DNA from 3 places in the Salirhabdus salicampi genome. Region 1 is predicted to be linked to each of the others. Evidence: riboswitches for the same ligand, from Rfam matches in the RefSeq annotation. Region 1 holds a riboswitch; each other region holds the start of a gene.
What was found. Region 1 has a riboswitch for S-adenosylmethionine ahead of NLW78_RS03920 (hypothetical protein). Riboswitches for the same ligand answer to the same signal wherever they lie in the genome.

Region 1 (8,150 bases):
CTGTTCAGCCACTGCGGAGTTAATGCCGATAACCATACCATTATCTCTTAACACAAGTGGACCACCACTGTTCCCAGGGGCAATTGGTGCTGAAATTTGAAAGACATTTTCATAGGAATATTGATCAATATCAAAATCCCGTTCTACACCACTGATAATCCCAGTCGTCACTGTGTTTTGTAATCCTAGTGGACTTCCAAGCGCTAAAACTTCATCACCTAAATCTCCACCGTATTGGTTAGCTAATTGAAGAGGGGTTTCTCCTCTTAAGGCCGGAACTCTAATGACGGCAACGTCTAAACGATCACCAGCCCCAATGACAATCCCTTCAAGTTCACGCTCATCAGCGGTTTTAACTATAACGTTAGTAGCCCCCCGAACAACATGACTATTCGTCAATATGTCTCCTTGGTCATTATATAAGAAACCTGAACCAATGGAACCACGGCTAGGTACTTCTATCATAACCACTTTTTGTTGAACTTCATTTATGACATCTTTAACATCCTTTTCCTCTGTTTTACCTTGGTCTCGTTCTTCTTTCACATCTTCTGTAGCTACAATGGTAGAACTAGCAGACAGTTGTGAACGTACATAATCCTTTACAAAAAAATAGCCAAATACTCCTGCTCCTATAATAAGGCCGGTAAGAATGGTGCTGATTATCCATTTCATATGTTTGTTGCTCCCCTTCTTAATATAGCGTCCAAACCATTTCATTGATTTCTACTTCAACTTCACCATACCCATCAACACCTGATTCGTACGTGAAAAACTCCCCTATTTCATTTGGGGCCAAAATTTCCGGTGTAGCAAATGTATAGTTATATGTCAGGACATTGCCCGCTTCATCATAAACCGTGTAGTAAAGTATGATTTCTCCCATATTAACCGTCCCAGTATTATGTACAAAACCTTTAATTATGAGATCATTTTCGTAGTCAAAGTAAATTTCCCACTCACCGAGCTGAATACCTTCTGTCTGGTTGTATAAGTCTCTTGCCGCTTCAGCCTCCATCGTTTCTTCTATACGTTGTTGCTCTTCTCTTTCAAAACGATCTTTCGCTGTTACGATATTTTGTTTCAGTTCAGTAAGTTCTTCATTATGAGTTACATGTTGTAATGCCATTTCGACAACATGCAATGCATCTGCAAACTGATTTTGTTCAAGTTTCTCGTATGCCTCATCCCGTGCTACTTCGACAATTTTATGAAGTATGTCAGCCTTCACACCACTCGATATTTGTGTCCGAATATGTTCAATAGTTGTTAGTTGCTCTATTAATTCTTGTAATGTTGAACTGTTTTGGATATCACGGCGTACTAATTCTACTGTTACCGTATCTTGAATGACATTTATTTTATTTAAAAGAGGTTGCTGTAACACCGGGTTAAATTGATGTACATTTTCCCTTAATGTGGAAAGGCGATGACCAACCTCAACAAGTGCTTCCTCTTTTAACAGGTCCTTTGCTTGATTCATTTGTTCATCATATGTCATCGCTTCTTCAACTAAGACTAAATTTTGCCTTAGCGTGGCAAAGTCATTTCTTAATTTCAAAGCCTCGTGGAAAACCTCTTTCGCTTCGGCAAACTTTCCTTCTTGTGCTAACATTTCCCCTTCTTCGAGGTAAGACAGTACTAGTTTATTTACTTTATGTTCATGAACATAAGTAGAACTAACAACTCCAAGCATTAAAATAAATGTTAAAATCGGTATGAGTATTGCGAGAATTGTCGGCAATCTCTTATCCTTTAACGTTCTCCCAGAATCAGTAGTTTGCTGTGAATATTGAGTTTGGTTTTGAACAGGCTCGGAGTTATATTGATTCTTCTCATTTTGATATAAAACATTACTTTTTTTGTTAGATGTATCTATTTGATTACGCTTTTCCACTTTCATACCACAATTAGCACAAAAACTGCTATTCTTTTCTAGTAGATTACCACATTGAGTACAATACATCCTAATCCCCCTTGCACGGTGACAATTAAAATATTATGTAATTTAGTATACATGAGCCCTTTCTATTAAACTAGGTATATATACAACAAAACCATTTCTCCTCTAGCCTGTGTAAATGCTTTGATAGAAAAAATAAAAACACGCCCCATTTTGAAGCGTGTTTAAATGCTGATTTTAAGCTTGGTCTCGTGTCAAAGGAGTAGTCCCTTTATTTGGAGCCAGTTGTAACCAACCTCTTTTCCCTAACAATGCTTTACATTTCGTCGCATATTTCATCATTTCGGTAAAAAATTGAAAATATAGCTCCGCTAAATCTTTACGACTAGCTTTTGCAATCGCTGTACCACAAATGGTTACACATGCAGTCAATTTTGCATTTACCGTTTGCGCAATATCCCGATTATTTTGTAATTGTTTAGATGTGATGACATCGGTCTGTTCAGTCGATTTCTTTTCCTTGTCTTTAGATAGGTATAACTTTTCTTCTTCCATAAATGTAACGAGCTTGCTTCGCTGCCCTTCCGTCAATTCCTGTACAACTTGAATAAACTGCACGAGTTCCTCATCTTCTTGTATATCAGTCGAATCCGTTATACCTTTGAATTCCTCTAACATCGACAAGTATGTCCAGCAGTACATCGTATCACTAATATGTAACGATTTCCCCTTTCGATATTCCCCTTTCTCCTGATCGATTGATTTGTTTGTCATGTCTATTTCCCTCCAGTTATGTTTGAACGTTCCTCTATAGGATGGACGATAAATGACAAATTCATTCGCAAATTAGATAGATGTGCATAACATCCCTCTTTATTCCGAGTAAATTAATAAGTATAATAAAGAATAGAAAGGAGGAGAACAAATCATGGGAATACCTAAACCACTCGTAAAATTCAACCAATTATTTATCGTATTCACTGTAACGACTGGTATATTTATCCCGTCTATGCTAATTCTCCCTTTTATCATCGGACTCATTACAGTTATAACAAAACGTAACCCAATCATACTCATGACAAAGCCACTATTACGGAAACAAACTAACGAATATATACTGGAAGATCGTGATCAACAATTATTTAATCAATGGATTGCTACCATTTTAATTGGTTTATCTATACTGTTTTATTCCCTTGGCTACTCAACAGCCTCAATCGTATTAAACCTTATGGTTATTTTGGCAGCTGGAATAGCTTTGTTAGGTTTTTGTGTAGGCTGTTTTATCCGGTTCCGGTATATCATGTGGAAACAGAAACGAAAATCCGTTTAATGAAACATTAATTTAAGAAAAAACAACGCGGATTGATCCGGGGTATACTAGAATTACAAAATTGCAAATAAAACGTTAAACAACATTAGTTATAACACTCAATTCAGCAACGTAAACACATCATAGTTAGCATAGAAAAACGCTCCGAATATGAAAAACTGGGAGCGTTTCTTTCTATTCTCTTGTTAAACTTAACACGACAACATGAAAGTCTATCCAGCACGTCAAACTATTAGCTAGTTTTAACTTGAATAAAAACATTCGGATTTATTTTTTCAACAACTGTCAATTATTGCATTGGTAGCCAACTTACTTTCCAAACGTCTTGATTAGTATCCTTGATTAATCTAAATGCATTTAGTGATTGGTTTGATGTCTCCCAAGTAATTGCTGCTTCATTCTCATCTATATATTTAACTTTAAATTCTTCGATTTGTTGTAATTCATCATATAATTTTTCATCATTATCGGTAAAATTAGCTCCAAAAAATTCGGGATCTCCATAATACTCTTCTTTAGATGGAGTAAAGTATTTTTCGCCCTTTATATAAAGGTTGTAAATCGTTTCAGAGTCTTTTACGTTTTTAGCGTGAAAATATAACCTAAATATATCCAAAGGGGTTAAATTAATCATGCAAAATACTCCCTCCTCTTATAAAAACGTACTAAATAGACGGAAATAATGAAAAAAGGTTTCATAAAAAAGAAAAAAGTTACAAAGCACTTATTATTCGGGGAGCTTGTTCCTTTATATCAACAAAAAAATAGCATTCCAATTCTATTGTCATCGGAATGCTATTTGGCTTATTTTCTGTTTTGTACTCTTAAGCCGAACCCGTTAGATTTGTCCGGGTCGTTTTTCTTTTTCTAGATTCTGGCGATTCAATCCTTTTCCATTCCTCTAGGAAAATTCAAACGTTGGCAAACTACAATTAAAATAACCTCTTTACCAATAATTGGGTTCCATATAAACTATTACGTATCAATACAAAAAGGTGGAATCGACATGAGAATTGAATTTCTTGGTACAGCGGGTGCAGTTCCGATACCTCGTCCCCTTTGTCAATGTTCAGTTTGTGTAGAAGCAAAAGAAAAAGGTATACCCTATAGCCGTACTGGCCCTGGCTTGTTTATTCACGGACCAAATTTATTATTAGATACTTCTGAACATAGTTACGAACAACTTAATCGATCAAATATTACTACTATTGATGGGGTATGTTATTCCCACTGGCATCCAGACCATGTCCAAGGGCTACGTGTGCTTGAATCAATGAATGCGGATTGGTTACACTTTCCCCCTAACCATCAAACAACTGATGTATACTTGCCAGAACAAGTAGCGAAAGACTTTCAACATCGCTTAGGAATTCATGAGCATTTACAGTATTTCAGCGATGAAGGGTTTATCCGTCTCCACCTACCTCAAGATGGAGATACCTTTGAATTAAACGGATCTACCATCCTTCCTTTTCGTTTAGCGGAAGATTATGTTTATGGTTTTTTACTGGAGGAAGAAAACAAACGGGTGTTGATTGTGCCTGATGAATTGTACCAATGGACACCTCCAAAATCATTGCAAGGTATTGACGTAGCAATTTTACCACTTGGTATTTGCGAGTTTCACCCGTTAAATGGAGAGCGACTCATTCAAAAAGACCATCCACTATTGCAGTCGGAAGCTACATTTGCTTATACATTACAAGTAGTAAAACAATTGCAACCGAAAAGAACGATTATTACTCATATTGAGGAACCTGATGGGCTTAGTTATAACGATTTTAAAGTGTTGGAAAAGAAGTTGCGTGAAGATGAATACAATATCGAATTCGCGTATGATACGATGAAAATCGATGTGTAAAAAACAAACGCCCTAAAGTGTTTTGCAATCTGTAGAGAAAGTCTCGGCAGCTTGATTTTTATACATACACTTTACCATTCACCGCAACGGTTAAATAGGCAAATTGAAAGATTTAGGTTTAATGTAAAAGCTGTTCGTTTAGATGCTGGATACTTAACTAATCCCTTTTGCCCTGGTTAAGCCCAAAGGAATATATTTGGAGTCATTGCAAAAGGAGAAGAACCCACTTACACGACTACTGATCGTGATGGGGATCAAAGGCAGCGAATACCGCGAGACTCCGGCGGAAAAACGAGCGACCCGAGACCCCGCAGGCGCTTTTCCGGGGAGGCTCGGGCGTTCGTCCGCGGAAAGCGAGTGGTATTCGCCCTAAATCGAAGGACAAAATAAAAGCTTGTAGAAAAACCTAGGTTTCTCTACAAACTGCAAAACGCCCTAAGAGCGTTTTGTTTGTTAACTTACTTGTAACACCGTTTGTAAGTATTGACTATCTCGTTCTTCTATTTTCAACCCTGCCTCTTCAAGCTTTTGTAAGAGCATTCTATCAACCGCGTACGGATTTTTCTTTTTTAACGCTCGTAACTCACCCCAGTTTGTCATCAAAAAGTAACTTTCCTTGCCTTCTCGAATACGAATCTCTACATTTCCGTTTCCATGTTTATTTATTTCAGCTAACACGATCCGACCTTGTTCCTTTAACTCCCGGCGGATACAATCGAGTACATGTCTTGTAAATACGTCGATATCCATTTGTTTTGCCATAAAACCTCTGTTTGCGTCCATAGTAACGACTCCTTTAATTGCTGTTTTACAATTCTTTACAAGGGTCCATAATAAAAAAGGCTCCTTTCGCCGAGGGCAAAAAGAACCTTTAGAACCGTTTCCGTTCCTTATCACCCAAAGCGACAGCTTTGCTGGTTGGAGCACCTTGCATAGGCAGGTTGCTGTGGAATCGTCGAGCCAGTTCTCTCATCCACTCTTGATAAGTATTGTATTGTAATAAAAACATATCATATTTAAGTTAAACGTTCAAGTTGATTCCATTTTATGATACTGGCTTATGCTTGTTGATTTTCAGACTCATTGGTTTTTTCCAATATGTGCACACGTCTTATTTCCCAACAGAAGATGATCAACAAGGAGATAAGGGTACCTAAAATAAAGTAATCTGGGTGAAATTTCCGGTCTAACGTTAATCCTCCGGTAAAACCAGCTATAACACCAATCGATACACTAAGCATAATTCTTACCAATCCCCTCAACACCTTCCGCTCTATTTTAACCTCCTTAATCGTAACATAAGACTCCATTCATTTATTTTAAAAGATTATTAAGAATTAGTGAAAATGTTACAAGTTTATGTAACATAACGTGACACCAAACATAAAAAATGTAATAATATGGAATGCAAACCATTTCAATGTCCTAGTATGAAAAGACAATATCATTAATAAAAAAAGAAAATACGTTAAAATTGTAAATAGCTGTAACATGACAAGCCATTGTTCATATGTAACCATCATTGGTACCATCCCCCCCATTAACGAGGACATTATACATTGCGTAACGCCATTTAATATCGTATTTACTGCTAGACTATTTGTAGTTGTTAGAATAATGGAAACCCCAATTAAAAATGCAATAAAGAAAGACACTAATGTACTTACATAGAGATTTGTTACTATGGCTATATAAAATGACATTATCATACCAAGACAAACATTTGCCACATGCCGATCACTACGCCCTCGCATTATTCTCATAATATAAATCACCATTAAAAGCATCCATAACCAGATGACGATATTCCATACATACATGCCCACACCTAACATCCTCCCTCCTATACAGTGTATTCAGTTCCATTCCAGGCTTGAACAAACTAGTTTCGTATTTTTTAAAAATCACCTATATTAACTGAGTAAGACCACACCGATCTTCCTGCAACCTGTCATTCCATACGATGTGACTAGTAATACTATTTGAATCTCAACTAACTATCATATTTTGGAATCTGGAATTCGTATAATAAAGAAAAAACGAAAAAAGGGGAATGTAGAGATGGTAGTCTTGTGTAATAACTGTAATACGACATTATTTAAGGAATGGCTTTGGTTTGAATGTAATAACTGTCGTTTTCGCGTTTGTGGACCTTGTCATGAAAAAATCGACTTTCGCTGTCAGAAATGTTGTTCCGGATATTTATACCAAAAGAGATAATCACTTGTTTTATTTTTCATGAGCCGCACGGGTTTCCAACTGTTGTGAAAGAGGACAACTGTACTATAATGAAGTATAACTAATTTTCACGAAATGGATTGATGGAGGGTGGAAGTGGATTTAAATTTAATTTAATAACGAAATGGCATTTTATTAAAGTTAATTGCTTCATCCATTTTCATCACCGTTTTGCTCAACACCATATTTGATACTACAAGCTACACACCTAATAAGCATCGAAAAATTAAGGACATCCCATTTTGGGATGTCCTTAATTACCTTACACCTTCACCTAAATGTTTCGCACAATTTAACACCTGTAACGACCATTTATCGGCTTGTTTTTGTAAAACTGAAATGGATGTATTTGAAAAGCTTACATCAAACGTTTCATCCTTCATCAAACCTATCATTAACTGATTCAATGTAGCTCCATGACTTATAAATAAAATGCGCTTGTTAGGATGTTGCAGGCAAACTTCTTCCACACAGTCCACACTTCGTGAGCGGGCCTCTTCATTCGTTTCGCCACCGTGATCAAACTGTTTCCATTGTGGTCCCCACTTCTCAATCCGCTCTTCTTTCGTTAATCCTTCCACTTCACCAAAGTACATTTCCCGCAGACGTGTATCTTTTATAATTGGAATTTGGAGAAGGTTGGCAACCGTTTTCCCAGTAACATATGCCCGAGACAAATCACTACTAACGACCATGTCCCACTGTTCTCCTAGAAGACGTCTTGCCAATGCTTGTGCTTGGTTTAAGCCATCCTGATTTAATGGGATATCTGTTTGGCCTTGTGCCCGTCGTTGAACATTCCAATCTGTAACGCC
Region 2 (8,150 bases), 280 kb from region 1:
TTGAAATAATAAATGATCTTCCCCTATTCGTCCTGTTAGCATAGAGCCTATTGGCACATTACTCGACGACCAATATAAAGGAACGCTCATAGAAGGTTGTCCTGTGACATTCGCTATAGGTGTAAAGCTACAATAATTCGTGAAATTATCCAGCATATCATGAATTGGATCCCTTTGGTCTTGTAAAAAACCTATTGAAACGGGGGTTGTATTCAGGACAGGGCTCAATAGTAAATCATAAGATTGGTAATACGAATTAATCTTTCTTGCTTCTTGCTGTAATGCAATTCTTGCTTCCTCATATTGAAAAGCTGTTAGCTTTTGCCCATATTGGTATACATTAAAGGATAGACGTTCAATTTGTTCTTCACTCAACTCTTTTCCTGCTAAGCTTCCTAAATGCTTCACGACTACAGATCCACTACCAAGCCAAACTGTAATAAAGTGTTCCGCAAATTGTTCAAACTGAAATGACGGAGCTGCATAATCAACTTCGTGTCCGAGTGATTGTAACAAATTAGCCGTATGCCTGATTGAATTCTTCGTTTCATCGTCTACGAACACTTTTTCATCCCAGTCGTATGTTACACCAATACGGAGTTTTTTCGGTGGTTGATTTACTGAGGACAAAAAAGAGTGTTCCTTTTTAAAACCTGGATATGTATCAAACCTGCCTCTTCCTTGTATGACATCTAGTAAAGCAGCACTGTCTCGTACAGATTTTGTAATTGCATGGTTTACACTTAAGTGATTTACATAATCTGAATAGGGGACTTGTCCTCGGGATGGCTTAAACCCAAATAAGCCACATGCAGAGGCCGGAATTCTAATGGACCCTCCCCCGTCACTACCGTGCGCAAATGGTGCAAGTCCTGCAGCAACAGCAGCCCCTGCCCCACCACTTGATCCTCCAGCAGATAGTGAGGCATCCCAAGGATTTTTTGTTGGACCAAACAATTGTGGTTCTGTTGTCGGTAAAAAGCCAAATTCAGCTGTGTTTGTTTTCCCTAAGAAGATAATACCCGCGTTTTGAAATCGCTTAACTATTTCATCACTCTCTTTGGCTATATAATCTTTTAACATATGTGATCCAAATGTAGTTGGATGCCCTTTCACCGGATTTAAATCCTTAATAAAGGTTGGGACCCCGGCAAGCGGACTTGTTTTATAGTCAACATGCTTGGCCACCTGCTGAGCTTCTTCAAACATTGTATGAACCACGGCATTAAGAAGGGGATTCAATTGATGTATTTGTGCAATGTAATATTGCACTACATCGTAAGTTGATAGTTCACCCTGTTTGATCAAGTTGGCTATACCTATTCCGTCTAGTTTTGCAAATTCATCCATATGAGACATTATCCTCCTTACCTTCACCTATTTGTTATCTTATCATTAATGCTTAATAAAAAAACATCCTACCTCTGATGGTAGGATGTCATATAGTATTAAACATTTTTTAATTCTTCACCTAAATATTTCGCTAATTCGAGCATTCCAAATTTACCTGCTTTTGCCTCTGCATCACTATTATAGTTTGTATTTGTATTGATGTCGTATGTGAAAATTTGACCATTCTTATCTTGAATAAACTCAATGCCCGCCACTTGAATGCCATTTGCAGCTAACACTTTTTCATACTTTTCAATAATTGGACTGTTGAAGTCTTCAACTATTTGGAATTTCGGCTTTGAAACTTCTTGCTCTTCCGGCTCTTCCCCAACTGGACAAAACAAGTCATCAATCGTACATGCGTCAGCTGGACATAGTTCGAAACCTTCTGACGTATCTACTCTTACCGCATAAACAAATTTTCCTCCGACAAATTCACAGCGAGTGATATATGATTCAGGGGATTCAATATATTCCTGAATCAATGTAATTCCATCTACAGGTTCTTCAAAACTTGGTCCGTTAATATATTCTTTCAATGCAGCGACTGAATGAAATAATTGTACACCCAATCCTTTACCTGCCCTATTATGCTTCGTTATAAACGAACCTTCAAATGATTCCGCTGCTTTTACAATCTCCTCTTTTCCAACCGCAGCAACGGTTTTCGGCGTTTTTACACCATATTTTTCAAGTTCAATATATTGAAGGACTTTGCTTACTTCTAGTTGCAACGCACGACTTCCGTTTATTACTTTTCTACCGTGCGTTTCCAACCAGGCTAGAACAGAACTCGTTAATTCAGGTGCAAAACGGTTACCACGGGTATGAGATGACGCACTCATTCGACTGTAGAACACACCTTCAGGAGGTTCAGCAGTTAAATCAACTGTACCGCTACTTAATAACCACTCTTCATAAGGAAGGTTTAATTCTCTTAATCTATTCGTCAAATGTTCTGTCCACTCTTCGTTTTCATGAATTACATAAATTTTACTCACTTAGATCACCTCTTCGTTTTTTGCTTTTAATTGTTCTACTAATGGCATAACTTGTTTTGAAAAACGTTCCATTTCTTCCAGTTGCGGAGAGAACTGAAGCAATAACAAGTCCACTCCTGCTTTCTCATATTCTACAATTCGCTTTGCAATTTGCTCAGGTGTTCCTACTAACTTAGGGCGCAAGCCTCTATTTGAAACAGAATAATCTTGTAATTGAAGCTTCTGTTCAAGTTGTGATTTTGTTGTAAAATCTTTAAATCCTGCATAACCGCTAGCATCTTTTACGTCGGTTATTCGTGCTAACTCTTCCTGTGCCTCTTCCTCAGTATCGCGGCAGATAACATACGCAGCCATACCAAAACTATGGAACGGATGTTGCCCTGCTTCCTGTCTCTTTACTCTCATATCTTCTATTTTACTTTGAACTTCATCTATTGTGCCACCGTGCATAACATATGCATCACAATGAGAAGAAATCACTTGCTTACCCTTATCACTTTCCCCACCGGCATAAAGAATTGGGTTTGGATTTTGAACCGGCTTTGGAGAAAGTTTAGCATTTTCTATATTGTAAAACTTTCCTTTATATGAGAATGTATCTTCCGACCACATTCCTTTTAACACTTCGATAAACTCCGTTGTTCGGTCATATCGCTCATCATGCTCTGTAAATACTCCATCGTACTGCTTAGCCTCTTCTGCCCACCAAGCTGATACAACATTTAAGGTAAATCTTCCTTTACTAATATGATCAATGTTTGCAGCCATCTTGGCTGTTACGGCTGGATTATGGAATCCCGGACGGACCGCAGTCATAATTTCAATTTTTTCTGTTACCGCAGCGAGGCCAGCAGCAGTAGACCACGCTTCCAGTGAATCCTGTTCTGGACCTTTAATATCATTTAAATATAATTCCGCAATTAAAGTAGTATCATAACCCCACTTTTCAGCGGATTGTATAACATCCTTTGCATATTCAAAAGTTGGTGGCATTCCCTCATCATCAACGTTACGTAACCAACCACCGAAAATAGGCAACCAAAATCCATACTTCATAAGATGTTCACTCCTAGTAAATGTATTATGATAATAAATAAAAAGCTCTCTTCCTATAAGAAGAGAGCATATGTATAGCTTAGACTCTTCTTATCTCCCAAGCGAACGCTTGCTGGAATTGGCACAGTATTCGACGGACGAACCCGCTGCCGAGGCTTCATAGGGCCATGTCCCTCTGCCTCTCTTGATAAGAAATTGATTTATAAATTGTTAAAGTATTATAGTGATAATAATCGAAATTGTTTTTGTTGTCAATCAATTTCGATTGGTTTAGTTGGAATTACAAAAAAGCTGCTTCGTGTAATACGAACGAAGCAGTTTACTTTAAGAAGCAATCATAGCTAGGAGAAAAAACGAATATAGAAACGAAAGGAGTTGATTGGAAAATGGACTTAAAAATTTTACTATTAACTTCAAACAATTACGCAGAAATTGTAAGAGAGCAAAAATCAGAATTGCCTGATTTAGAAACCATAAAAAGGTATGAAGAAAAATGTTCTAATGAAACACTTTTGTATAATCTAGGAGTTATAACTCCAAATGGAGAATTAGTTGGGTTTGGAAGGTATGTCTCTGGAACGTGGGATCCAATACTAAAGCCAGGATATGTTGAGGTTACAGTAAAAGTCGATAAAGAATGGCGTAATAAAGGTATTGGTAGTTGGATTCTAGATGAAATTGAAAACCGGGCCCATAAAAATAATGCAAAGGCTCTTCAAACTAATATACAAGATATAAAAGAAATGGATATTGAATGGGCTAAAAAGAAAGGCTTTGAGATAACTAATCACACATTTGAATCCCAATTGAATCTATCGTCATTTGATATGAGTCAATATGATTCTGTTTGTAAAGAGTTAGAATCTTCAGGAATTCGTTTTACTAACCTCGCTGAATATCCCCAGAATGCGGACTCCAATAATCGTTTTTGGGATTTTTGGTGGGAACTCGTTACTGATGTGCCTGGTATGCAAGAGAAACCACGTCCAGATAATGAAAGAATGATTAGCCTTGCAAAAGATTTCGATAAAAAAGGGTTTATTTTAGCTGCTGATGGAGAGCAATGGGTAGCTTTATCTATGATACTGAAAGAAAATGATGACCTCTGCTATAACTCTATGACTGGAGTTAAAAAGGAATACCGTGGTAAAGGACTTGCTTTAGCTATTAAAGTAAAAGCAATTGAATATGCTTTACATCACAATGTGAAGTATATTAGAACTCATAATAATTCGAAAAACTTACCTATGTTATCTGTTAATAAAAAGTTAGGCTACAAATCAAAACCTGGTTTTTTCGGGTTAATGAAACCAATTAAATAGCGATTAAACTAACCTCAAGAGACGAGCGCAAATGCTTTGGAGAATATTGTACTAAACGTATATAAAGCAATAAATCTAATGATGAATGAGAAAAAGTTATTGCACTAAAGAGGCAGGTTAATGGAATAAGATTAAGAGGTGAAAATTTGAATTTTAATAAAATTCTAGAAGAGCCAAAAATTAAAAATTTCATGGGCACCATTCAGAGGGAAGCAGTCAGAGCTATTTTAATTACTAACAATAATATTCTACTAGTTCAATCAAATAGAGGGGACTATAAATTTCCTGGAGGCGGAGTTGAAGATAATGAAAGCCACTATAATGGATTGATACGAGAAGTGAGAGAAGAAACTGGTTACATTAACTGTATTGTCAAAGACAAGGTTGGCATAGTAATTGAACGGAAAGTTGACGAATATGACAATAATGTATTATTCCAGATGACTTCGCACTATTACTTTTGTGAATTAACAAACGAAGAAAAACTCACTCAACAATTAGATGATTACGAGTCCATACTGGGGTTTACTCCAAAATGGGTATCCTTGGATGATGCAATTAAGCAAAATGAAAATCTTATAAAAGAATTTGAGAAAAATAGTTGGTTGAAGCGTGAGACATTCGTTTTGAAAGAAGTGAAAAATAGGTAAGGTAGCAGGTGATAATATTCCATAAACGGGGGCTATTCTTCAAGAAGGAGAATGGCTTTTCTTGTTCAAGTAAAGGGACAGTTATGTTGAAGAAAGTCACTGAATTTTCTTTGTGCTAATATATATTTAAAATAGGTTGCTTGGAGGAGTTAAATTGGCATTTTATTTTCTTTTATATTGGCATTTTCTTGTGATGATTATGTTGGTGTTGCTTTTAAGTGGATTGATTAGTTTTTTATTTCCTCGTTTGAACATTATTCTTTTCGTGCTAATGAGCGGCTTTATAGGCTATTTATATTCGGTGATTATAGAGGTTAAGGACATTGCTATTTTATCAATCATTGCAAATATTATCTTTTCTCTAATCGCAGCTGGATTGGTTAAATATATTTTTTATCTTAAACAGAAAGCAGAAAATCTTCAGTAGTTTTTATAGAAATTGAAGTCAGTTTATTTCGCTATTGGGGGCTTTAGTTGAAGAAGACAATAAAAAGAAACGCTCAGAGATTAAAAAATCTGAGCGTTTTTAGTGCCAATTATAATGTGATTTTCATTGCTATTTCTGTTTCTAAATATATTGCGTTTTAACCGACTATTTGTAATTTTGTACTCCAAAACAGAACGGTTTAGTGTAATACGAAGCAGCTTTTTCTATGATTACATAAACAATAGCCCAATAGTGATAAATACTCCACTTATGACCATGACAATGAAACAAAATCCCATAATATCTTTCGCCTTTAAGCCTGCAATAGCTAGTGCTGGCAAAGCCCAAAATGGCTGAATCATATTTGTCCAAGCATCTCCCCACGCTACTGCCATAGCTGTCTTCGCATAATCGACACCTAGATCCTTTGCCGCTTCTAACATAATAGGTGCTTGAACCGCCCATTGTCCTCCACCTGACGGAACAAAAAAGTTAACAATACCAGCACTAATAAAAGCAAAGAATGGGAAGGTAAATTCATTTGAAAATGTAACAAACCATTCTGAAATTTTCGATGCCAGACCAGAGGAGACCATCATCCCCATAATACCCGCGTAAAATGGGAACTGAATGATAATACCGCTAGCACCTTTAACAGCGTCAGTAACACTATCAATATATTTCCGCGGTGTCCCGTGTAACAATATACCTAAAAACAAGAAAATAAAGTTTACAATATTTAAATTTAAGCTAAAGCCATTTGCGAAGAAATATTTAATGATAAACCATAAACCTAATAATCCGATAATCATGGACAGTAACCAACTATTTTCTACCCGTTCAGCTGGGGTACGATTCTCCACCTTTTCAACAGTTGCTGCTGTTGGACTATCATCAAATAATGACTTATCTACATATACTGCAGTTTCTGAATTCATCATGAAGCGATTTACGATTGGAATAACGATGAAGAGTGACAATACGATGAAGAGGTTAAATGTTGAAAAAATCGTTTCATTTGTTGAAATAATCCCAATCATTTCACTTGTAAAGTGACCTTCCGTTGCAATGGTTAACGGCACTGACCCTGCTAAACCGCCGTGCCAAACTAAGAAACCACTATAAGCACTGGCAATTAATAGACGATAATCTACCTTATCAACTACTTTTGCTAACTCTTTTGCAAAAAGGGCTCCTATAACAAGTCCAAACCCCCAATTGATCCAACTGGCTAAAAGAGAGACGAGGGTAACCACGATAATGGCCTGACCAGGTGTCTTTACAAAACTTGCTATAAAGGCTAATCCTTTTTTAAATACGGGACTACTCGCTAAAACATATCCTGTTACTAATACGAGAACCATTTGCATGGAAAAGGTTAATAAATCCCAAAAGCCATCCCCCCAATATTCCACCATCTCTACTGGAGTGCTTCCTACAACCACTATTCCCATCAGAAATACAACAATGGTTAAGATCACAACAAATAAATAAGGATCAGGTAAATAGCGTTGCATGACTGCATTTGATAAATTCGTGAAACGTTTAAGCATCTAATACCTCCTTTTAAAGTCATACTCCCAACGCTTTAAATAAAGCGCTTACATTATAAGTTATATTTACATAAAAGACTCGAAATTCCTTCTTTTCATCTAACTTTCATTGTATATATCAATATTTTCTTTATTCAGTATGATAGAATATGTTTCAATAGAAATATATCAAAAGGTAGAGGTTAAAATATGACTAGCACTGAATTACATCCTATAAGCCGTTTATTCGGTTTACTATGTTATATAACAACAACGATGTATTTATTTGAAACACTATCCCCTAATGAAACAATTGCATACACGTACAGTGTATTAAGTGCTTTATTGCTTGGGGTAGCTTTTTTCTATATCTCAACTATTAACAAAATAATCGTTTTTGTATTATTACTCATAGGAACGATTTGTATCTATGTTGAAAACATGACAATCCAGCAGGCTATTCTTGGGTTTGGAGAAAACATTAAGATACTTGCTCTCTTTTTGTTAATCCCTTTAATTGGCATCTTTATGAAGACAGCTGGTTATTTGGACGCACTGAAGTCTGTCGTACAAGCAAAACTAGGAGAGCAACACCCATATCGTTTCAGTTTTATTTTAACGGCGTTCATAAGTGTTTTATTAAACTACGGGTCAATTGCCATTGTGAAACGGATAGCAGAAGAAAGTTTATCAAACTACCAGAGTAAGAAATTAACGTTAAACATTATGCGGGGGTTTGGAGTAAGTATGCTATGGTCTCCTTACTTTGT
Region 3 (8,150 bases), 130 kb from region 1:
TAGCTTACTTGTCTTTATTTTTCAAACATATTTCTTAAAAGATACAAACCTTGAAACGATAAGTGGAGAATCAGGCGGTAACAATGCACCGTTAAAAGGGACGGTAAAAAGGGTGATTACGACCGTTACTACTATATTTATCGCATTTATTTCCCTTATGTTTATTATGGTAGTGCTCGGTGCTTTTGTGAAAATTATTGGTATTAACAATGCTTTTACGTTAGAGCATTTTTCTAATCAAACTGGTTGGGACTCTTTATATAACAGTATTGTCGTTTCCTTTTTTGGTGCGCTATTAGCAGCCGGATTGGGGATATTACAAGGATTTTTGTTTGCCCGAAAGGCCATCCCGGGCAAGAAACTTCTTGAATTTTTAACATTATTTGGTTTAGCTGTTCCAGGTACGGTTATGGGAATTGGTTATGTACTTATTTTTAATGGCCCACCGTTCTTCTTAACTGGAACCGTCATGCTGCTCGTGTTGAATATGGCATTTCGTAAAATTGGTGTAGGTCTTGAAGCAGGGATTAGTAAAATGCACCAAATCGATACATCAATGGAAGAAGCCTCACAAGATTTAGGTGCAGGTCCGTACCGAACATTTTGGAGTGTTGTATTACCATTGTTAACCCCTGCCTTTGTAGCAGGATTCGTGTATGCTTTCATGACAGCGATGGTATCAATCAGTTCAGTAATTTTCCTAGTATCTCCTGGTACGAACTTAGCTGCTACGTACATCTTAAACTTAGCTGAACAGGCACGTATAGGCATGGCTTCAGCGATGTCATTCATCTTAATTGTCATTGTGCTAGGCTGTATCGGTCTATTGAAAATCCTAGAAAAGAAAAGTGGAGTAAAAGTGTAGAGGAGGGATTGCGCTAATATGGAAAAAGAAATCTTAGTGTTAGATAACTTATATAAACACTTTGGAGATGTAAAGGCTGTTAACGGCATTTCAATCGATATAAAAGAAGGTGAACTGATTTCTTTTATAGGGCCGAGTGGATGTGGAAAAACAACATTATTACGAATTATTGGTGGCTTTCATGAGCAGGATTCTGGAGACATTATACTTGATGGGTCTGTTGTAAATGATGTACCACCAAATAAACGATCAACGGGAATGGTGTTTCAAAATTACGCACTATTTCCTCATATGACTGTGTACGATAATATAGCCTACGGTTTGAAGCAACAGAAAGTGTCCAAAGCGGAACGGGATAAACGAATTAAGGATGCCTTAGCACAAGTACAGCTTGCTGGATATGGAGATCGAAAGCCTAGCCAACTAAGTGGTGGACAACAACAACGAGTCGCCATTGCTCGCTGTCTCGTTTTAAAACCGAAAGTATTATTATTAGATGAACCGTTATCAAATTTAGACGCCAATCTACGAATGGATATGCGTGAAGAAATTCGACGCCTTAAGGAGGAATTAAACCTTACAATCATATTTGTTACCCACGATCAAGAAGAGGCGTTAAGTATTTCTGACCGAATTGCTGTATTAAATAAAGGGGTTATTCAACAGCTGGATAGGCCTGATGTTGTCTATAATCAGCCTGCAAATGAATTTGTTGCCAATTTCGTTGGTCATGTAAATATTTTAGAAGGTAGTATCGAATCTAAGGGAGATGACGTTCAGTTCAAAAGTGAAGATGTCCAATTTGACATTGTTTCCCAGGAACAAGGTTCTCTTGACGAGACGAAGGCCGTTATTCGGCCTGAAAGTATAACCATTGATGATACGAGTTCTATTAAAGGTACAATTACAAAATACATTTATAACGGAAGCTTCATTCGGTACTACGTTCAAATCGGAGAACATGAAGTAAGTGTAGATGAATTTGATATTTCAAATATGGACTTATATCAAAAAGGTGACACAATAGGAATTCGATTTACGAATACTCCACACTTGTTAGAGGTATAATCATCAAAAGCTTGTGACAAATATTATAAATATTTGTTCAAGCTTTTTTGTTGATGATTCATTGCATGATATGTTCTCATTCTGATAAAAAAAATGGCGAAACAGGTCTTATTTTTTATAAGGAAAATTTAAAGGTTTCAGGATAATCGCTTATTGGCATAATATATATAGATACAGATTGAGGTTTTTCGCGGGGGGCGATTGGCATTTCATTTATTAAAAAAACGGGAGAATGCACACATAATCATGATCCCATTACAATAAAAGAAGGCGCTTTCGTCGATGAAGAAAAAAAGGTCACTTATGCTATATTGGAAGTGGAAGCACCAATTCCGTCGGCCAAACCGCCTATGAATGATCATGGTGAAAAAGGGTAAATATTCCTGTTTTCACCATTTTTTATATGTTTTTATGATTTCCTCTGATAAAATTTGATTTGTAAATGACCGACGCAGAAGAGGTGGTGGAATGGAACAACGACCCTTGTTGAATGTAACTTTTGTTTCTAGCATATTAGGTATTATAAGTTTTTTTATTTTTATGATTACCCTACCAGAAAAAAGTTTACATTTATTGTCAGGCTTCATTCTGTTCCCGTTCTCAGAGAAGATAATACCAGGGGCAGACAGTCATAAACTTTTACATTGGTTAGCGATTGTCGTAAGTATAGGGTTCTATATTATTTTTTCCTTAGGGTTGGTCAAGCTATTATATAAAAAAGAGAACAAATCATACCCGAAAATTATTTGCCAAGATGAAATTGCAGCCATGTTAGATGCAGTGGAATCTAGTACAGACTTTCATATAAATGAGAAAATCATTCATTTTATGAATGAATTTGATAAAACAACGGCCCAAATGTTCGGGATGGACAGGAAAGATTTAAAAAGTTTATGGGTTTTACAGATGGGGCAACGGGAGTACGAGCAATATTTCGGAAAATCTAAAGTGGGTCGGTACGATAATGAGAATAAAACGTACCTCTGTATCGTAGATTTAAATGATGAGTCACATCCAACCGAAGAAGAAAAACGGATTATTCAATGGGCATTACGCCAGCCAAATCCACAGTTTTGGGATGATCGAATAAAGCGCAACTTTCGAGGCGTACATAAAGAGTTTGTTTTTGTAAGAAATTATGGAGAATTTCGTTTAGGGTATGCTCTATTATTCAATCAATATGGAAAAGTAACAGAAGAAAGATTAAAACAATTCCATATAGCATCTTCCTATCTAATGTTGCTAGGGAAAATAGACAATCTTACCGAAAAAATGGTAAAATATATTGTAGAAAAGGTGGTTTAAACAATGAGATGGGAAGAAGATAAGAAAAATCAAACAGCAGTTTCCATAACCGTTACAACCATACCTACAGATACCAAAGTAACTCCAGCCAATTATGAATTCGGTTTCAAACGGTTAAATTCAAAAACGGGCAAGAAAAACATGACCTTGAAATCAGCAAAAGCTCGAAGATATGTATAATAGATGACTTCAAACTGACGTGCGTGTGGTGATTTTTAATAGCCACGCGTTTTTTTCTGGAGGAAGCAGGAGAATGAACGACAACCCATACCCTCAAACACAGTTGAAGACACGTAGTTGGATATGAAGCACTGTGAACAACAGATGTCTGTATGAAACTTGGAAAGTGATCCTATAATCAATTGAATCGCTATAATAATAGAATAGTGTGACAGGGGGAAAGAAGATTGCATTGGTTTATGATTGTTTTCGTCTTCCTAGGCGGTGTTGCAGTGGCAACTCAGGCAGGTATTAACGGAACACTTGGAAGGCGAATTGGGGTTTTAGAATCTTCGTTTGTGTCTTTTTTTATTGGTACAGTTGCTCTATTCCTACTGATGTTGTTTTTTGGTCGAGGTAACATTTTAGCAACATTTTCTGTACCAAGGTGGCAACTTACAGGAGGACTATTAGGTGCATTTTATGTTTGGAGTATTATATATGCAGCACCTAAAATAGGGGTTGCGACTTCCCTTATGGCTGTAATAATTGGACAGCTATTTATGAGTACTCTATTAGACCATTACGGGTTTGTTGGCAAGACGATTCCAATTGATATGCAGCGTACATTTGCTTTGTTATTAATGATCGTTGCCCTATTTTTATTTTACCGAAAATAAACGATTGGGTAGAAAAGGGAGCAATGAGAAATAGGGGTTTCATGAGAATCATGTATCAAAAATTAAAAAAATTAAAAATTACCGTTGACTTTTTTCTGAATTTTGATTTATTATTATCACTATCACATTAAAAACGAATATTATTTATTCTTCTTATCCCGAGAGGTGGAGGGACTGGCCCTATGAAACCTCGGCAGCGGATCTGAACGTTATGTCAGATACTGTGCCAATTCCAGCAAGTGTATAACGCACTTGAGAGATAAGAAGAGACGGATTTTGCATGTATACATACAATCCTCTCTTCTTGTCTCAAAGAAGAGAGGATTTTTTAATGGACAAAAAATACAACAAGAAAGGGGTGCTTACGTAATGATTCAGTTTAATCAAGTTTCTAAAATTTATGAACATAATGGCAGTGACATAATTGCTGTTGATAATGTGAGTTTAAAAATAAATACTGGTGAAATATTTGGTGTCATCGGTTTTAGTGGGGCAGGTAAAAGTACATTAATTAGGCTTGTAAATCAATTGGAAACACCAACATCAGGTCAAATACTTGTTGGTAATGAAGATATATCGAGCTTCCCGCAGCATAAATTGCGAAAAGTCCGTCAAGACATAGGGATGATTTTTCAACACTTTAACTTACTGGAAACGAAAACGGTCTATCATAATGTTGCGTTTCCTTTACTGCTAGCTGGCACAAAAAAGAAGGAAGTAAAAAGAAGAGTTGAGGAAATTTTAGATTTCGTAGGCTTAACAGATAAGGTGAACCACTATCCTGATCAACTTTCCGGAGGGCAAAAGCAACGGGTAGGAATTGCGAGAGCTTTATCAACTTCACCAAGTATCCTTTTGTGTGATGAGGCAACGTCTGCTCTGGACCCGGAAACGACAAAATCGATTCTCCGTCTTTTAAAGAAGGTGCGAGACGAGTATAATATTACGATTCTAATGATTACACATGAAATGAACGTCATCCGTGAAATTTGTGACCGGGTAGCGGTCATGGAAGATGGGAAAGTGATTGAAGATGGATCAATATTCGATGTTTTCTCAAACCCACAACATAAAACGACGGCAAAGTTTGTTCAAAGTGTAATGAAAGATGACATTCCGGAATCGATATTAAAAGATATCGATCAACACGGTGGAAGGCGTCACATTTATCGGGTAACGTTTGTCCGAGAAACAGCTAGTCAGCCTATTTTATCTCAAGTATCAAAGCGATTTGATGTGGAAGTGAATGTCTTATATGGACAAATTACAGAACTACAACAAGTTCCATTTGGAAATTTAATCGTTGAATTTCAAGGAGAAGATGCGGAAATTTTACGAGCAATTGATTACATACAATCAACCGTATTAATTCAGGAGGTGGACCAACATGGAAGTTGATTTGATTCAATTCGCACCTAGAATATGGGAGGCCACAGTTGAAACGTTGCAAATGGTTTCCATTGCCTTAGCACTTGCTTCCTTAATTGGATTCCCACTCGGAATTGCACTAGTTGTTACGAAGGCAAACGGTTTAATGGAAAATCGAGCGGTGTTTACTGTTTTAAACGCGATTATTAACATCTTTCGTTCCATCCCATTTATTATATTACTTGTTGCCATTTTGCCAGTTACAAGATTAATAGTTGGAACTTCAATTGGAACGGCAGCTGCCGTTGTACCACTTGTCTTTTTTACTGGTCCATACATAGCCCGTCTAGTAGAAAGTAGTTTACATGACGTAAACAAAGGTGTCATTGAAGCGGCAACAGCGATGGGGGCGACCAACTGGCAAATCATTTGGCGGGTATATTTACCGGAAGCATTAAGTTCTATCGCATTAAACATTACCATTGCAACAATTGGGCTCGTTGGAGCTTCTGCAATGGCAGGGTTTGTTGGTGGTGGGGGCTTAGGGGATCTCGCCATCTCATACGGTTACCAACGATTTGAAACAAATGTCATGATTACAACGGTCGTATTACTCGTTGTCATCGTTCAAATTGTTCAAACAATAGGAAATTATTTATCAAAAAGATTAAGAAGATTATAACTAAACAGGAGGAAAAAACATGAAAAAACTTATCGGATTTCTATCAATTTTATTCGTATTAGCATTAGCGGGGTGTGGATCATCTGCATCTGGGGATGAAAACAAGGTTGTGAAAATAGGTCTAAACGGTTCCGGATTCCCAATATGGGAAAAGATTGAAGAGCTAGCAGCTGAAGAAGGCATTGAGTTAGATTTAGTAGAATTTGCTGATTATGTACGACCAAACTTAGCATTGGCTGACGGTGATGTTGATTTAAACGCATTCCAAACGGTATCATATTTTGACTCGTTTATTGAAGAACATAACTTAGATTTAGCTCCTGTAGCTACGACGTTAATTGCTCCTATGGGAATTTACTCTGAGAAATATGAGGATGTTACAAATATTCCAAATGGAGCAAAGGTTGCATTACCGAAAGAAGCAACGAATATGGGGCGTGCATTACTTTTACTAGAAGCAGCAGGGTTAATTGAATTACCAGATGATTTCGATGGAAATGGATCAATTGAAAAAATCGCAGCTAATCCAAAAGAATTAGACTTTGAACCGATTGTTGCGGCGCAAACTCCACGTGTACTTCCGGATGTTGCCATCTCAATTATTAACAACGGTGTGGCGGTAGAGGCTGGTTTCACGCCTGTCGAAGATGCCATCTTTATTGAAGATGATACAGCAACACCTTATATTAATATCATAGCAGCAAGAGCAGAAGAAGTTGATAATGAGACATATCAAAAAATTGCTAACATTTATCAGCAGGAAGTAGTAGCCCAACATATCCGTGACGTTTATAGTGATTCATTAATTCCAACATTTGTACCTTTAGATCAAATCGGCTGGTAATAGGAGAGTTATAATATGACAACTGCTTTGTTAGAAAGTTCAATCGTAAATTTTATTGAAGAACATAAAGACGAGTATATTCAAACGAGTCATTCTATTCATGAAAATCCGGAGATAGGAAATGAAGAAGTGTACGCTTCCTCTCTCCTCCGGAGCCTTCTTCAAAAAAATGGCTTTGAAGTAGATGTAAACATCCCTGAGCATGAAACTGCGTTTCTTGCAAGGATACGTTCATCTAAACCCGGGCCGAAGATCGGCTTTTTAGCAGAATATGATGCACTACCTGGTTTAGGTCATGCTTGTGGTCATAACATTATTGGTACTACATCTGTTCTCGCAGCGATTTCCTTAGCGACGCACTTAGAGGAAATTGGCGGAGAAGTCGTCGTTTTAGGGACGCCGGCAGAAGAAGGCGGTCCGAACGGTAGTGCAAAAGGGACATTTGTACGCCACGGATTAGTTCAAGATTTAGATGCATGTATGATGATCCACCCTCAAGGTCGAACATGTGGATCAAGTCCTACATTAGCAGTTGACCCGGTTGATTTTGAGTTTTTCGGCAAGCCTGCTCATGCGGCGGTAATTCCAGAGGCGGGAATTAACGCACTTGATAGCGTTATTCAACTGTATAATGGCGTAAATGCCTTACGTCAACATGTTACAGATGATGTTCGTATTCATGGTATTATTTTGGACGGTGGAGAAGCACCAAATATTGTGCCAGAATATGCTCGTGCTCGTTTTTTTATCCGAGCTGCTACGAGAAAAGCTTGTGATAAAGTGACAAAAAAGGTAGAGGAAATTGCTAAAGGCGCTGCTCTTATGACAGGTGCCACATATAAAATGAAGAGAATTCAAAACGGTGTGGACGATTTTAAAGTTACACCACGCTTTGAACAGCTATTCCGTAAGAAGATTGAAGCGTTAGGCGAACAATATAAGGTAGAAAGGAAAGGCATTGGCTCAACAGATGCAGGAAATGTAAGTCAAGTAGTGCCAACCATTCACCCGTTTATTAAAATCGGCCCTGAAGATTTAGTTCCACATACAGAGGCATTTCGTGAAGCTGCCAAGTCTGAACAAGGGGACCATGCACTTGTTACAGGAGCAAAAGGATTAGCACTAACTGCTTTGGATCTATTTGTTCAGCCGGAATTACTTCAACAAATTAAAGAAGAA

Region 2: it holds a riboswitch for S-adenosylmethionine, as region 1 does, so the genes downstream of both, NLW78_RS02500 (LLM class flavin-dependent oxidoreductase) here and NLW78_RS03920 (hypothetical protein) in region 1, are expected to answer to the same signal.
Region 3: it holds a riboswitch for S-adenosylmethionine, as region 1 does, so the genes downstream of both, NLW78_RS03250 (methionine ABC transporter ATP-binding protein) here and NLW78_RS03920 (hypothetical protein) in region 1, are expected to answer to the same signal.

Annotation. Positions count from the first base shown of each region.
Region 1 is NZ_JANBWE010000001.1:752,153-760,302, reverse strand. It holds gene NLW78_RS03955 (S1C family serine protease) at 1-675, opposite strand, end outside; gene NLW78_RS03950 (zinc-ribbon domain-containing protein) at 695-1,966, opposite strand; gene NLW78_RS03945 (DUF3231 family protein) at 2,141-2,677, opposite strand; gene NLW78_RS03940 (DUF4395 domain-containing protein) at 2,832-3,236, shown strand; gene NLW78_RS03935 (hypothetical protein) at 3,526-3,870, opposite strand; gene NLW78_RS03930 (MBL fold metallo-hydrolase) at 4,243-5,097, shown strand; gene NLW78_RS03920 (hypothetical protein) at 5,551-5,880, opposite strand; SAM riboswitch class I at 5,985-6,086, opposite strand; gene NLW78_RS03915 (hypothetical protein) at 6,156-6,350, opposite strand; gene NLW78_RS03910 (hypothetical protein) at 6,447-6,923, opposite strand; gene NLW78_RS03905 (histidine phosphatase family protein) at 7,593-8,150, opposite strand, start outside.
Region 2 is NZ_JANBWE010000001.1:471,027-479,176, reverse strand. It holds gene NLW78_RS02510 (amidase) at 1-1,350, opposite strand, end outside; gene NLW78_RS02505 (ATP-grasp domain-containing protein) at 1,449-2,393, opposite strand; gene NLW78_RS02500 (LLM class flavin-dependent oxidoreductase) at 2,394-3,449, opposite strand; SAM riboswitch class I at 3,537-3,643, opposite strand; gene NLW78_RS02495 (GNAT family N-acetyltransferase) at 3,836-4,771, shown strand; gene NLW78_RS02490 (NUDIX hydrolase) at 4,918-5,421, shown strand; gene NLW78_RS02485 (short-chain fatty acid transporter) at 6,079-7,401, opposite strand; gene NLW78_RS02480 (hypothetical protein) at 7,591-8,150, shown strand, end outside.
Region 3 is NZ_JANBWE010000001.1:619,701-627,850, forward strand. It holds gene NLW78_RS03225 (ABC transporter permease) at 1-865, shown strand, start outside; gene NLW78_RS03230 (ABC transporter ATP-binding protein) at 884-1,933, shown strand; gene NLW78_RS03235 (hypothetical protein) at 2,402-3,238, shown strand; gene NLW78_RS03240 (hypothetical protein) at 3,242-3,418, shown strand; gene NLW78_RS03245 (DMT family transporter) at 3,658-4,077, shown strand; SAM riboswitch class I at 4,228-4,343, shown strand; gene NLW78_RS03250 (methionine ABC transporter ATP-binding protein) at 4,447-5,475, shown strand; gene NLW78_RS03255 (methionine ABC transporter permease) at 5,465-6,127, shown strand; gene NLW78_RS03260 (MetQ/NlpA family ABC transporter substrate-binding protein) at 6,147-6,971, shown strand; gene NLW78_RS03265 (M20 family metallopeptidase) at 6,987-8,150, shown strand, end outside.